Regions from separate parts of the Marinobacterium sp. LSUCC0821 genome, predicted to be linked through region 2. Evidence: predicted binding sites of a transcription regulator. Region 2 holds the regulator's gene; each other region holds the start of a gene.
What was found. Region 2 encodes FNR, which switches genes on or off when oxygen is low (the NO sensors DNR and NnrR bind a similar motif). Its sites were predicted from a motif close to TTGATNTANATCAA; they were not measured.

Region 1 (3,280 bases), 470 kb from region 2:
CTATAGAGCCCTGATCACGGACTAGCACCTGAATGCTAATGCCGACTGACGATTTAACGTGGTGCTTGAGATCAGCAACTAGTTTATCTATCTCTACCTGTCCCAAATGGGCAAAACTTGGACGTAGTTCGATATGAACTGTCATGCTGTCTAAGTTGCCAGAGCGGTACAGGTGAATCTCAAAGTTCTCAGAGAACTCAGGAACCTTCACGACCTCCTCCTCAATCTGAGTAGGGAAGACGTTGACGCCACGAATAATCATCATGTCATCTGAGCGGCCTGTAATCTTATCGATACGACGCATTGGGCGCGCAGTTCCTGGTAGCAGACGTGTCAGATCTCGCGTGCGGTAACGGATCATTGGCAGCGCCTCTTTGCTTAAGGTGGTGAATACAAGTTCACCTAGCTCACCATCTGGCAGAACCTTGCCAGTTTCCGGGTCGATAATCTCTGGGTAGAAGTGATCTTCCCAAACTGTTGGCCCGTCCTGAGTCTCGCCACACTCTTGGGCAACACCAGGGCCCATGATTTCTGAAAGACCATAGATATCTGTCGCTTTCATATCGAGACGCTTCTGCATCGCAAGACGAAGATCGTTGGTCCATGGCTCTGCGCCAAAAATACCGAGGCGAAGTTTTAGTGTATGCGGATCAACACCCTGGCGCTCCATCTCATCTGCGATATTGAGCATGTACGATGGGGTCACCATGATAATGTCTGGATCAAAATCCTTGATCAGACGAACCTGCTTCTCAGTCTGCCCACCCGACATTGGAATGACTGTACAGCCTAAGCGCTCTGCACCGTAGTGTGCGCCTAGGCCCCCCGTGAATAGACCGTAGCCATATGAGACGTGAACCTTGTCTCCAGGTCTGCCGCCTGCAGCACGAATAGAGCGCGCAACTAATTCAGCCCAAGTGTCGATGTCATTCTGTGTGTAACCCACAACCGTTGGCTGCCCAGTCGTGCCACTCGATGCGTGGAGGCGAACAATCTGCTCCATCGGTGTTGCAAACATCCCATAGGGATAGTGGTCACGCAGGTCGCTCTTAGTGGTGAACGGCAGTTTTGCTAGATCATCTAGGTTCTTAATATCGTCTGGGTGAATACCCTGCTCATCAAAGCGGCGCTTGTACATTGCGACATTGTCATAGGCGTGGCGCACGCTCCATTTAAGACGTTCAAGTTGTTCAGCACGAAGCGCATCTATGGAGGCTGTCTCCATAGGGTCTAGGCGGTCTGGTCGAAACTCATTTCGCTTGATCATGATCATTACTCTCGAATTCTTAAATTACTCGCCTTTGTATGCGGCAGGTCGTTTTTCGATAAAGGCCATAACACCCTCTTTGTAGTCATAAGAGTTGCCTGCGACTTGTTGAAGTTGCTGTTCAAGTAACAACTGCTCTTCAAGGGTGTTGGTTTGGCTCGCTTGCAATGCCTGTTTGGTTAAAGCCAGACCATGAGTTGGTTGGGTTGCCAAGTGTTTAGCAAAGTTGGTTGCTTCATACTGAAGGTTCTCATCATCTACTACCTTGTAGATGAGCCCCCACTCTAGGGCCTGCTCAGCTTTAAGCGGTTCGCCAAGCATGGCGAGTTGTTTAGCGCGAGCCATGCCAACAAGGCGTGGTAAGAACCAGGTGCCACCTGAGTCTGGAATTAGTCCGATTTTGCAGAATGCTTGAATGAACTTTGCTGAACGAGCTGCAATGACGAAGTCGCAAGCTAATGGAATATTTGCGCCGGCACCTGCCGCGATACCATTCACTGCACAGATAGTTGGTATCGCCATTTGACTTAGTTTAGTGAGCATTGGGTTGTAGTAACGACCAATCACTTCACCTAGGTCTGGCATTGGCTCTGCCGGTTTAACTAGTGGGTCTGATAGGTCCTGTCCGGCACAGAAGCCCCTACCTTCACCCGTTAGTAGAAGTGCTCGAATGCTTTTGTCATTAGCGATGGCGTCAAGCGCGGCATGCATCTCAAGATGCATCGCTTCATTAAAGCTGTTGAGTGTTTCTGGTCTGTTCAAGCTGAGTTTAGCTACACCTGACTCAATCTGTAACAGTAGATGCTTGAATTCCATCCCTAATAGGCTCCGAACATTTTATATTTTTGGTTGATTCGGTTTTGGTAGCAATGCGCGATGCTCTTTTTTAAAAATGCCTGATTAATAGATACAGATCAATAAAAAAATATTCTTTTTTTGTATCGCTTTTATCGGTAGACTCATTTCATCATCAATTTATAGCACATATCACTATGTACAAACCGAAGACCCTAGAAATAATTCTTGAGCACTTTAAAGCGCAGACACCTCTCCGAGCGCCTTCGCTGATTATAAGTGTCTGGGGTGATGCGGTTGAGCCTCGAGGTGGCCGTGCTTGGTTGGGTGGTTTAATCAATCTTCTTGAGCCTTTCGGTGTCAATGAGCGACTGATGCGCACCTCTGTTTTCCGCCTCGCGCAGGATGGCTGGCTATCTAGCACGAAGGTTGGGCGAAAAAGTTTCTATGCACTCACTGAATCTGGAAAGCAGCGTTTTGCTCAGGCCTTTCGACGAGTCTACTCTGCACAAAGAGTAGGGTGGCAGGGTGTATGGACGCTGCTATCGGTCCATAAGCTAAATAACGAGCAGCGTCGTGAACTACAGCTCGCATTAAGTGATATGCGGTTTGGTGTTTTGGGTAACTCCCTTCTGATCAGTCCAGTCGCTGATTTAGAAAAGGTTGAGCAGAAATTAACTGAGAGTCGCTTTGCCGATTCCGTTGTCTGTTTTCAATCATCAGAGCCACTGGCTGCTGATGCGGCCCTTGAGACTTTGGTTGTTGATGCCTGGAGTTTGGATGGTCTTGCGACTGCATACACTTCGTTTATTACACTGTTTCAACCGCTGCTAACTGAGCTTGAGGGAAAGAGTGCAGTCGATCCGCAATCCGCTTTTATTGCCAGAACGCTGTTGATCCATGAGTACCGAAAACTGGTTTTAAGGGACCCGTTATTACCTGATCAATTGCTTCCTAAAGATTGGCCAGGTCACTCGGCGCGTGAGCTCTGTGCGTTAATCTATGAGCAGCTCTCTAGTTCTGCTGATCGTTGGCTTGCTTCGCATCTTGAAGGTGAAGATGGAACCCATTTAGAGGTGAGTGACACCTATAGAAACCGTTTTTTGCGCTCTGATGGGTGGTGAATTTTATAGGTTGGATATCGGTTTTCCGCCAGCCTACCGAAATGATGCAAAGCTTTTAGTTCTCGGTTCTCTACCAGGCAAGCGCTCTATCGCG
Region 2 (3,280 bases):
GTGCATAGCAAATAGTCGCTTACCGAAAGCAAATTGATGCGCATCAACAACTTTTTGTTTTAACTCGGTAAACTGGCACGACTATTTTGAGAAGGATTGGCTCGTGCTTGCACAAACTAAAATTCAATGGGATTCAGACCTCATTCGCCGTTACGATCTGGCGGGACCTCGTTACACCTCATACCCTACCGCACTGCAGTTTGAGAACAGCACTGATAGTCGCGCAATACTGACAAGTGCAATTAACGAGCGAGATCCAAGCCGTCCACTTTCTCTCTATATCCATATCCCTTTCTGTGCACATGTCTGCTACTACTGTGGCTGTAACAAGGTCGTGACTGCCGATCGCAGCCGCGCTCAACCCTACCTCGATACGTTAATCAAAGAGATCAAAATGCGCGGTGAAGAGCTTGGGAAATCACAGGTAGTTGATCAGCTTCACTGGGGCGGTGGTACACCCACGTTCATCAGTGATGAGCAGACCAAGCTTTTGATGGAAACCCTGCGAGAGAACTTTAACCTGCGTGATGACGATGAGGGCGACTACGCCATTGAGATCGATCCTCGTGAGATGAGCGAAGGTCGTTTACAGCTACTCCGAAATCTAGGCTTCAACCGCATCAGTATTGGCGTGCAGGATGTAAACCCTGAGGTACAAAAGAAGGTAAATCGGGTCCAATCACTGGAGATGACGACCGCCCTTCTAGAAGAGGCGCGCGACCTTGGTTTCCGATCAATTAACGTCGATCTCATCTACGGTTTGCCACTACAAACTGAAGAGAGTTTTGCAGAGACCTTAGATCGCATCCTAGAACTACGCCCAGATCGCCTTTCAGTATTCAACTATGCGCACCTTCCTGAGCGCTTTAAACCGCAGCGTCGCATCAATGCAGATGAACTGCCTGATGCAGTTACAAAACTCGCCATTCACCATCAGAGTATTGATAAGCTAACCTCTGCAGGCTACCGCAACATCGGCATGGACCACTTCGCGCTGCCAGAGGACACCCTAACCCGCCATCAAGATGAGGGCACCCTGCACCGCAACTTCCAAGGCTACACCACCCACTCGGAGTGTGACCTGATTGGTCTTGGCGTCTCGGCTATTAGTCAGATTGGTGACTACTACCTGCAGAACAGCCCTGATATCACGAAATATGATGCGGGCATCAATGCAGAGGGCTCTGCGATCAGTAAAGAGTACAAAATGAACGACGATGACAAAATTCGTCGCGCGGTGATTACTCGCCTGATCTGTGACTTCCAGTTGAACTTTGCTGATCAGTCCAAAGAGCTTGGTATTCAATTCCAAGAGTACTTTGCTGATGAACTTCGCCTATTGGAACCGATGGTAAATGACGGACTTATTCATATGAATGAGAAAGGGTTAGATGTTACAGCCGCTGGGCGACTATTAATTCGCAGAGTCTGTATGACCTTTGATGCTTACATAAACCATAGCGAGCAGCGATTCTCACGAATTATCTAAGACTCTAGTAAAAGAGACTGAATAAGCAGCGCTTATCGACAAATATCGTTTTTTGACTTGGGTCACTAATCCTCTTTGGCTATACTCGTGCCAACGAGGTGAATATGTCCGATACTCAAAAATTAAAGATCGCAAACATCAATGAAGTGCACTGCAACACCTGTTCACTTAGCTCTTTGTGTTTGCCAGTGTCACTCAATAACGACGATATGGTTAAACTTGATGATATCGTCGATAAGAGCAAGCCTCTTCACAAAGGCGATTTTCTGTTCCGCCAAGGCGAGAACTTTGGCTCTCTCTATGCCATTCGTGCAGGCTCAATAAAGACCTACTCAGTAAGCCCGGATGGTGAAGAGCAGATCAACGGCTTCTACTTCCCTGGTGAACTGGTTGGCCTTGCAGGCCTGGACTCTGGCGCATACCCAATGAGCGCTAAGATGCTAGAGACCACTACAGTCTGTGAAATCCCATTTGAGCGTCTTGATGATCTTTCAGGTCAGATGCCTGAGCTACGTCGTTCTATCATGCGCTCGCTGGGTCGTGAAATTAGTGAAGATCAGCAGATGATGATGCTGCTATCGAAAAAAACTGCAGAGCAGCGTATCGCAACGTTTATGCTGAAAATTGCAGACCGTTTTGCCGCACGTGGTTACTCTTCAACCTCTTTCCGACTATCTATGTCGCGAAATGAGATTGGTAACTACCTAGGCCTTGCTGTAGAGACAGTGAGCCGAATCTTCACCCGCTTCTCTTCGCAGAATCTGATTCGTGTTGAGGGTAAAGAGCTAGAGATCCTTGATACTCAGGCACTAATGGAAGCGGCTGGTGAGTGTCATGGTCCAGGCTGTGGCAGCCAAGCTAAACTGGGTTAATTCCCCTTCGGAGTTTTAATGTCTTACGACGAGTTTTACGTAAAATCGGTAGTTCGCTCTATTCCAGACTGGCCAGAACCGGGCATTTTGTTTCGCGATATAACACCAATTTTCCAAGACCCTAAAGCATCTCGCATGGTCGCTAACGCCTTTGTTGATCGTTACATGAGCATGGATGTATCCCACATCGCCTGTATCGATGCGCGTGGCTTTCTGTTTGGTGCAATCATTGCCCATGAGTTAAAGAAACCGCTTGTTCTAGTGCGCAAAAAGGGCAAGTTACCTGGCGAGACCATTTCTCAGGATTACACGCTCGAGTACGGTACAGCCTCGGTAGAGATACAGAAAGACGCACTTAAATCTGGAGACAGAGTTGTACTTATCGATGACCTGATCGCAACAGGTGGTACTGCATTGGCTGCTTGTACCCTGATTAACGGCCTAGGCGCCGAAGTTGTCGAGGTGGCAGCATTGATCGACCTACCTGATCTAGCAGGCTCAACCAAGATCCAAGATACAGGTGTACCCGTACACTGTTTGCTTGCCTACGACGGCCTGTAAGGGTTTCACCATTTAAAAACGGGGCATCTTGCCTCGTTTTTTTATTGGAGTAGACTCATAAAAAAAATATAACTTCTCAGCCCTGGAGAGATAGATGCAATTCCTACCTAAAGCGATTGCCGGCATACTAATGCTTACAGCACTTAACGCCAGCGTTGCACAAGCAGAACAAGTACAGATTCCATTCAATGGTTTAACCCTCAATGCCAACCTGGAGCTCGCGGAAGATAAGACACTCGCTGATGGCGTACTTCTTCTGTTACACGGCACACTGGCGCACAACGAGATGGAGATCATTGCCACCCTGCAAGAGCTAATCGTAGATGCTGGCGTCTCAACACTCGCTATAAACCTTAGC
Region 3 (3,280 bases), 780 kb from region 2:
ACCAACCCATTTCACTCGCTACCCAAGGTAGCGGCAAGCTAAGCAGTGCAAACCACTGCAACCACCGAGTTTTGTATGCCTTACGCTTAGTGGTGTAGTAGAAAGATAGAACGAATAGCAGCAGCATCGTGAAGCCTGCACCTACCATGATACGGAAGGTCCAGAACATCGGCGCAACCTGCGGAATAGTATCGCGTGCAGCGAGCTGGATCTGCTCGTCAGTCGCATCTACCACTGCTTGGGTGTAGCGCTTAAGCAGCAAGCCGTAACCTAGATCCGCGCTAACTTCAGAGAATGCAGCACGGTTTTCAGGCGTATCTTCACCGTTACGAAGTTTCTCAAGCAGGCCGTAAGCCACAATACCGTTACGGATGCGATCTTCAGCGTGAGCCACTAGATCCTTAATACCCATAACCTCTTCGTCCAGAGAACGCGTTGCAATAAGACCCAGAGCTCCTGGAATCTTAACTGCGTAATCGGTATGCATGGTCTCTTCGTTAGGAAGGCCAACAAGAGTAAAGGCTGCTGGCGCTGGATGTGTTTCCCACTCCGCTTCGATTGCCGCCAATTTAACCTTTTGAACCTCACCCACTTCATAGCCAGACTCGTCACCTAGCACGATAACAGAGATTGCTGATGCAAGACCGAATGCAGACGCGATCGCAAATGAGCGGCGTGCAAATGGAATGTCGCGGTTACGAAGCATGAAGTAGCTGCTGACAGCCAGTACGAAAATAGCGCCCGTTACATAACCCGCAGAGACAGTGTGAACAAACTTCACCTGTGCAACTGGGTTGAATAGGACCTCGGCAAAGCTGTCCATCTCCATGCGCATGGTTTCGAAGTTGAAGTAGGCTCCAACTGGATTCTGCATCCAGCCGTTTGCGATCAAAATCCACAACGCTGAGAAGTTAGAGCCAATTGCAACCAGCCAAGTCACTGCAAGGTGTTGAACCTTGGTGAGTCGATCCCAGCCGAAGAAGAATAGACCGATCATGGTAGATTCTAGGAAGAAGGCAACAAGACCCTCGATAGCCAAAGGCGCACCAAAGACATCACCCACGTAGTGTGAGTAGTAGGCCCAGTTCGTGCCGAACTGAAACTCCATTGTCAGACCGGTGGTTACACCCAGTGCGAAGTTGATACCGAACAATTTACCCCAGAATTTGGTCATATCACGGTAGATCTGTTTACCGGTCATTACATAAACCGACTCCATGATCGCCAATAGAAATGAGAGACCTAGGGTAAGAGGGACAAATAGAAAGTGGTACATCGCCGTGATGGCAAATTGCCAACGTGATAGTTCCACTACCGATTCTGAAATCATCGAGGATGCCTCCAATGACGTTAATTAATCTCTATGATCGTTTGTGTGTAGTGCACAAAAATACAGAGGGATATTACCTCGTTTATTAGCGAAAGGTAATTGATATATATCTAATTTAGATAAGCTTTGATTAATTTCGACAGTTGATGTCGTTTAAGCGCAACTGTTCCGGTTGGACTGATGTATTGCCTGAATACACAGGTGGCAGTTATCACCTGCTACCAGACCAAGTTTCTGGAATGCACGTGCAGAGAGGCGTGCCGTTAATTCACCAATGGCCGTTTCCAGGGTTAGGAAGATGCTATTCGGTGCGGGCGTTGTTACAGAAGTAATCTTTCCTGCTAATTGATTTAGAGCTGAACTCTCTGCAATCCGCAATCTCGTAATAAGCATATCGTGGCCGAATATCTCCAAACATAGTGGGCTACCGACCTCTGCCTTCACTGTAGGTGTAAATAGGGTCACACCATTAGCAGCCAATTCTGTTAAACCATCTTGATGGTGTGCAACCACCGACGCTTTGAATTGTGAGCTCATAGCGCGATGAGCCTGCTTGTTGATGCGACTATCGGAAAGCACTTCCCTCGCTGGCCCTGGCGTGGTCACCCGTCCATCATCGATAGCCACAACATAGTCTGCTAAACGCAGCACCTCTTGAGCCGAGTGTGTGACATAGAGAATGGGTATCTCTAGTTCATCGCGCAACCGTTCAAAGTAGGGGAGAAGTTCCGCTTTACGTGACTCATCTAGGGCAGAGAGAGGTTCATCAGCAAGAATAAGCTGCGGGTTGCTCAGCAGCGCTCGGCCAATTGCCACGCGCTGTTTCTCACCGCCGGATAGGCGGGCTGGCTGACGATCAAGCAGGTGGTCTATACCAAGCAGTTGAATGATGTAATCAAACTGCTGATGCTTCATCGGCTTGCTGGTCACCTTGCTAGCGTAGAGAAGATTCTCCTTAACACTGAGGTGCGGGAAGAGTCTGCCCTCTTGAAAGATATAACCTATCTGGCGTTGATGCGCTGGCACCCAAATCTTCTCTTTACTGTTAAAGAGAGTCTGGCCATTAACGATGATCTCGCCCTGATCAGGCCTTTCAAGACCCGCAATGGTGTTAATGATAGATGTTTTGCCAGAGCCAGATTTACCAAATAGTGCGGTAATACCCTTGGGTACTTCGAATTGAGCGTCGAGCTGAAAGCTAGAAAACTGCTTCTGAATATTGATAACCAAACTCACTGGCCTAGCCTCCGGCTTACTCTGCGAGAGAGAATCTCAGAGGCGATAAGGGCACCCATCGCGATACAGATTGAAATGATTACCAGTTTCACCGCAGAGCTCTCACCCCCTGGTACCTGTAAAAAGGCGTAGATCGCTGAGGGTAGCGTTTGCGTTTGCCCCGGGATATTCGAGACAAAGGTGATGGTGGCACCAAACTCACCCATCGCTTTTGCAAACGCTAGAACAGCACCAGCGATGATACCCGGGAGCATCAGTGGCAGAGAGATGGTCAAAAAGACTCTATGTTTTGCAGCGCCAAGAGTGGATGCAGCCTGCTCTAGTTTCGGATCTATAGCCTCAATAGAGAGACGGATCGCTCTGACCATGAGTGGGAATGCCATGATTCCGGCGGCGAGAGCAGCACCACTCCAGCGAAAAGCGAACTGGATTCCCCACTCAGCAAGAAAGCTTCCCAGCGGTGTACGTGTCCCAAAGGTGATGAGAAGAAGATAGCCGGTTACAACAGGTGGCAGAATAAGAGGGAGGTGAACTAAGCCATTCAAAAACTGCTTACCAAAAAAATCTCGGCGAGCCAGAAGCCAAGCGACACCAATAGCAAAGGGGAGGCTAATGAGCGTTGCCCAAAGTGCCACCTTGATTGAGAGTGTTACCGCAGCCCATTCTGCTGCACCAAGCCATTCGCTCACTGAGTGTCCGTTGCTTCACTAAAAC

Region 1: the regulator FNR is predicted to act here: its motif matches at 2,172-2,185, upstream of paaG (2-(1,2-epoxy-1,2-dihydrophenyl)acetyl-CoA isomerase PaaG).
Region 3: the regulator FNR is predicted to act here: its motif matches at 1,430-1,443, upstream of HH196_RS08325 (cytochrome ubiquinol oxidase subunit I).

The regions. Positions count from the first base shown of each region.
Region 1 covers NZ_CP051666.1:1,411,119-1,414,398, reverse strand. The annotation lists gene paaK (phenylacetate--CoA ligase PaaK) at 1-1,267, opposite strand, end outside; gene paaG (2-(1,2-epoxy-1,2-dihydrophenyl)acetyl-CoA isomerase PaaG) at 1,292-2,083, opposite strand; gene paaX (phenylacetic acid degradation operon negative regulatory protein PaaX) at 2,260-3,186, shown strand; gene HH196_RS06735 (DNA-deoxyinosine glycosylase) at 3,176-3,280, shown strand, end outside.
Region 2 covers NZ_CP051666.1:944,472-947,751, forward strand. The annotation lists gene HH196_RS04595 (sulfite exporter TauE/SafE family protein) at 1-8, shown strand, start outside; gene hemN (oxygen-independent coproporphyrinogen III oxidase) at 104-1,489, shown strand; gene fnr (fumarate/nitrate reduction transcriptional regulator Fnr) at 1,594-2,361, shown strand; gene HH196_RS04610 (adenine phosphoribosyltransferase) at 2,380-2,922, shown strand; gene HH196_RS04615 (alpha/beta hydrolase) at 3,017-3,280, shown strand, end outside.
Region 3 covers NZ_CP051666.1:1,721,998-1,725,277, reverse strand. The annotation lists gene HH196_RS08325 (cytochrome ubiquinol oxidase subunit I) at 1-1,330, opposite strand, end outside; gene modC (molybdenum ABC transporter ATP-binding protein) at 1,484-2,566, opposite strand; gene modB (molybdate ABC transporter permease subunit) at 2,563-3,255, opposite strand; gene modA (molybdate ABC transporter substrate-binding protein) at 3,252-3,280, opposite strand, start outside.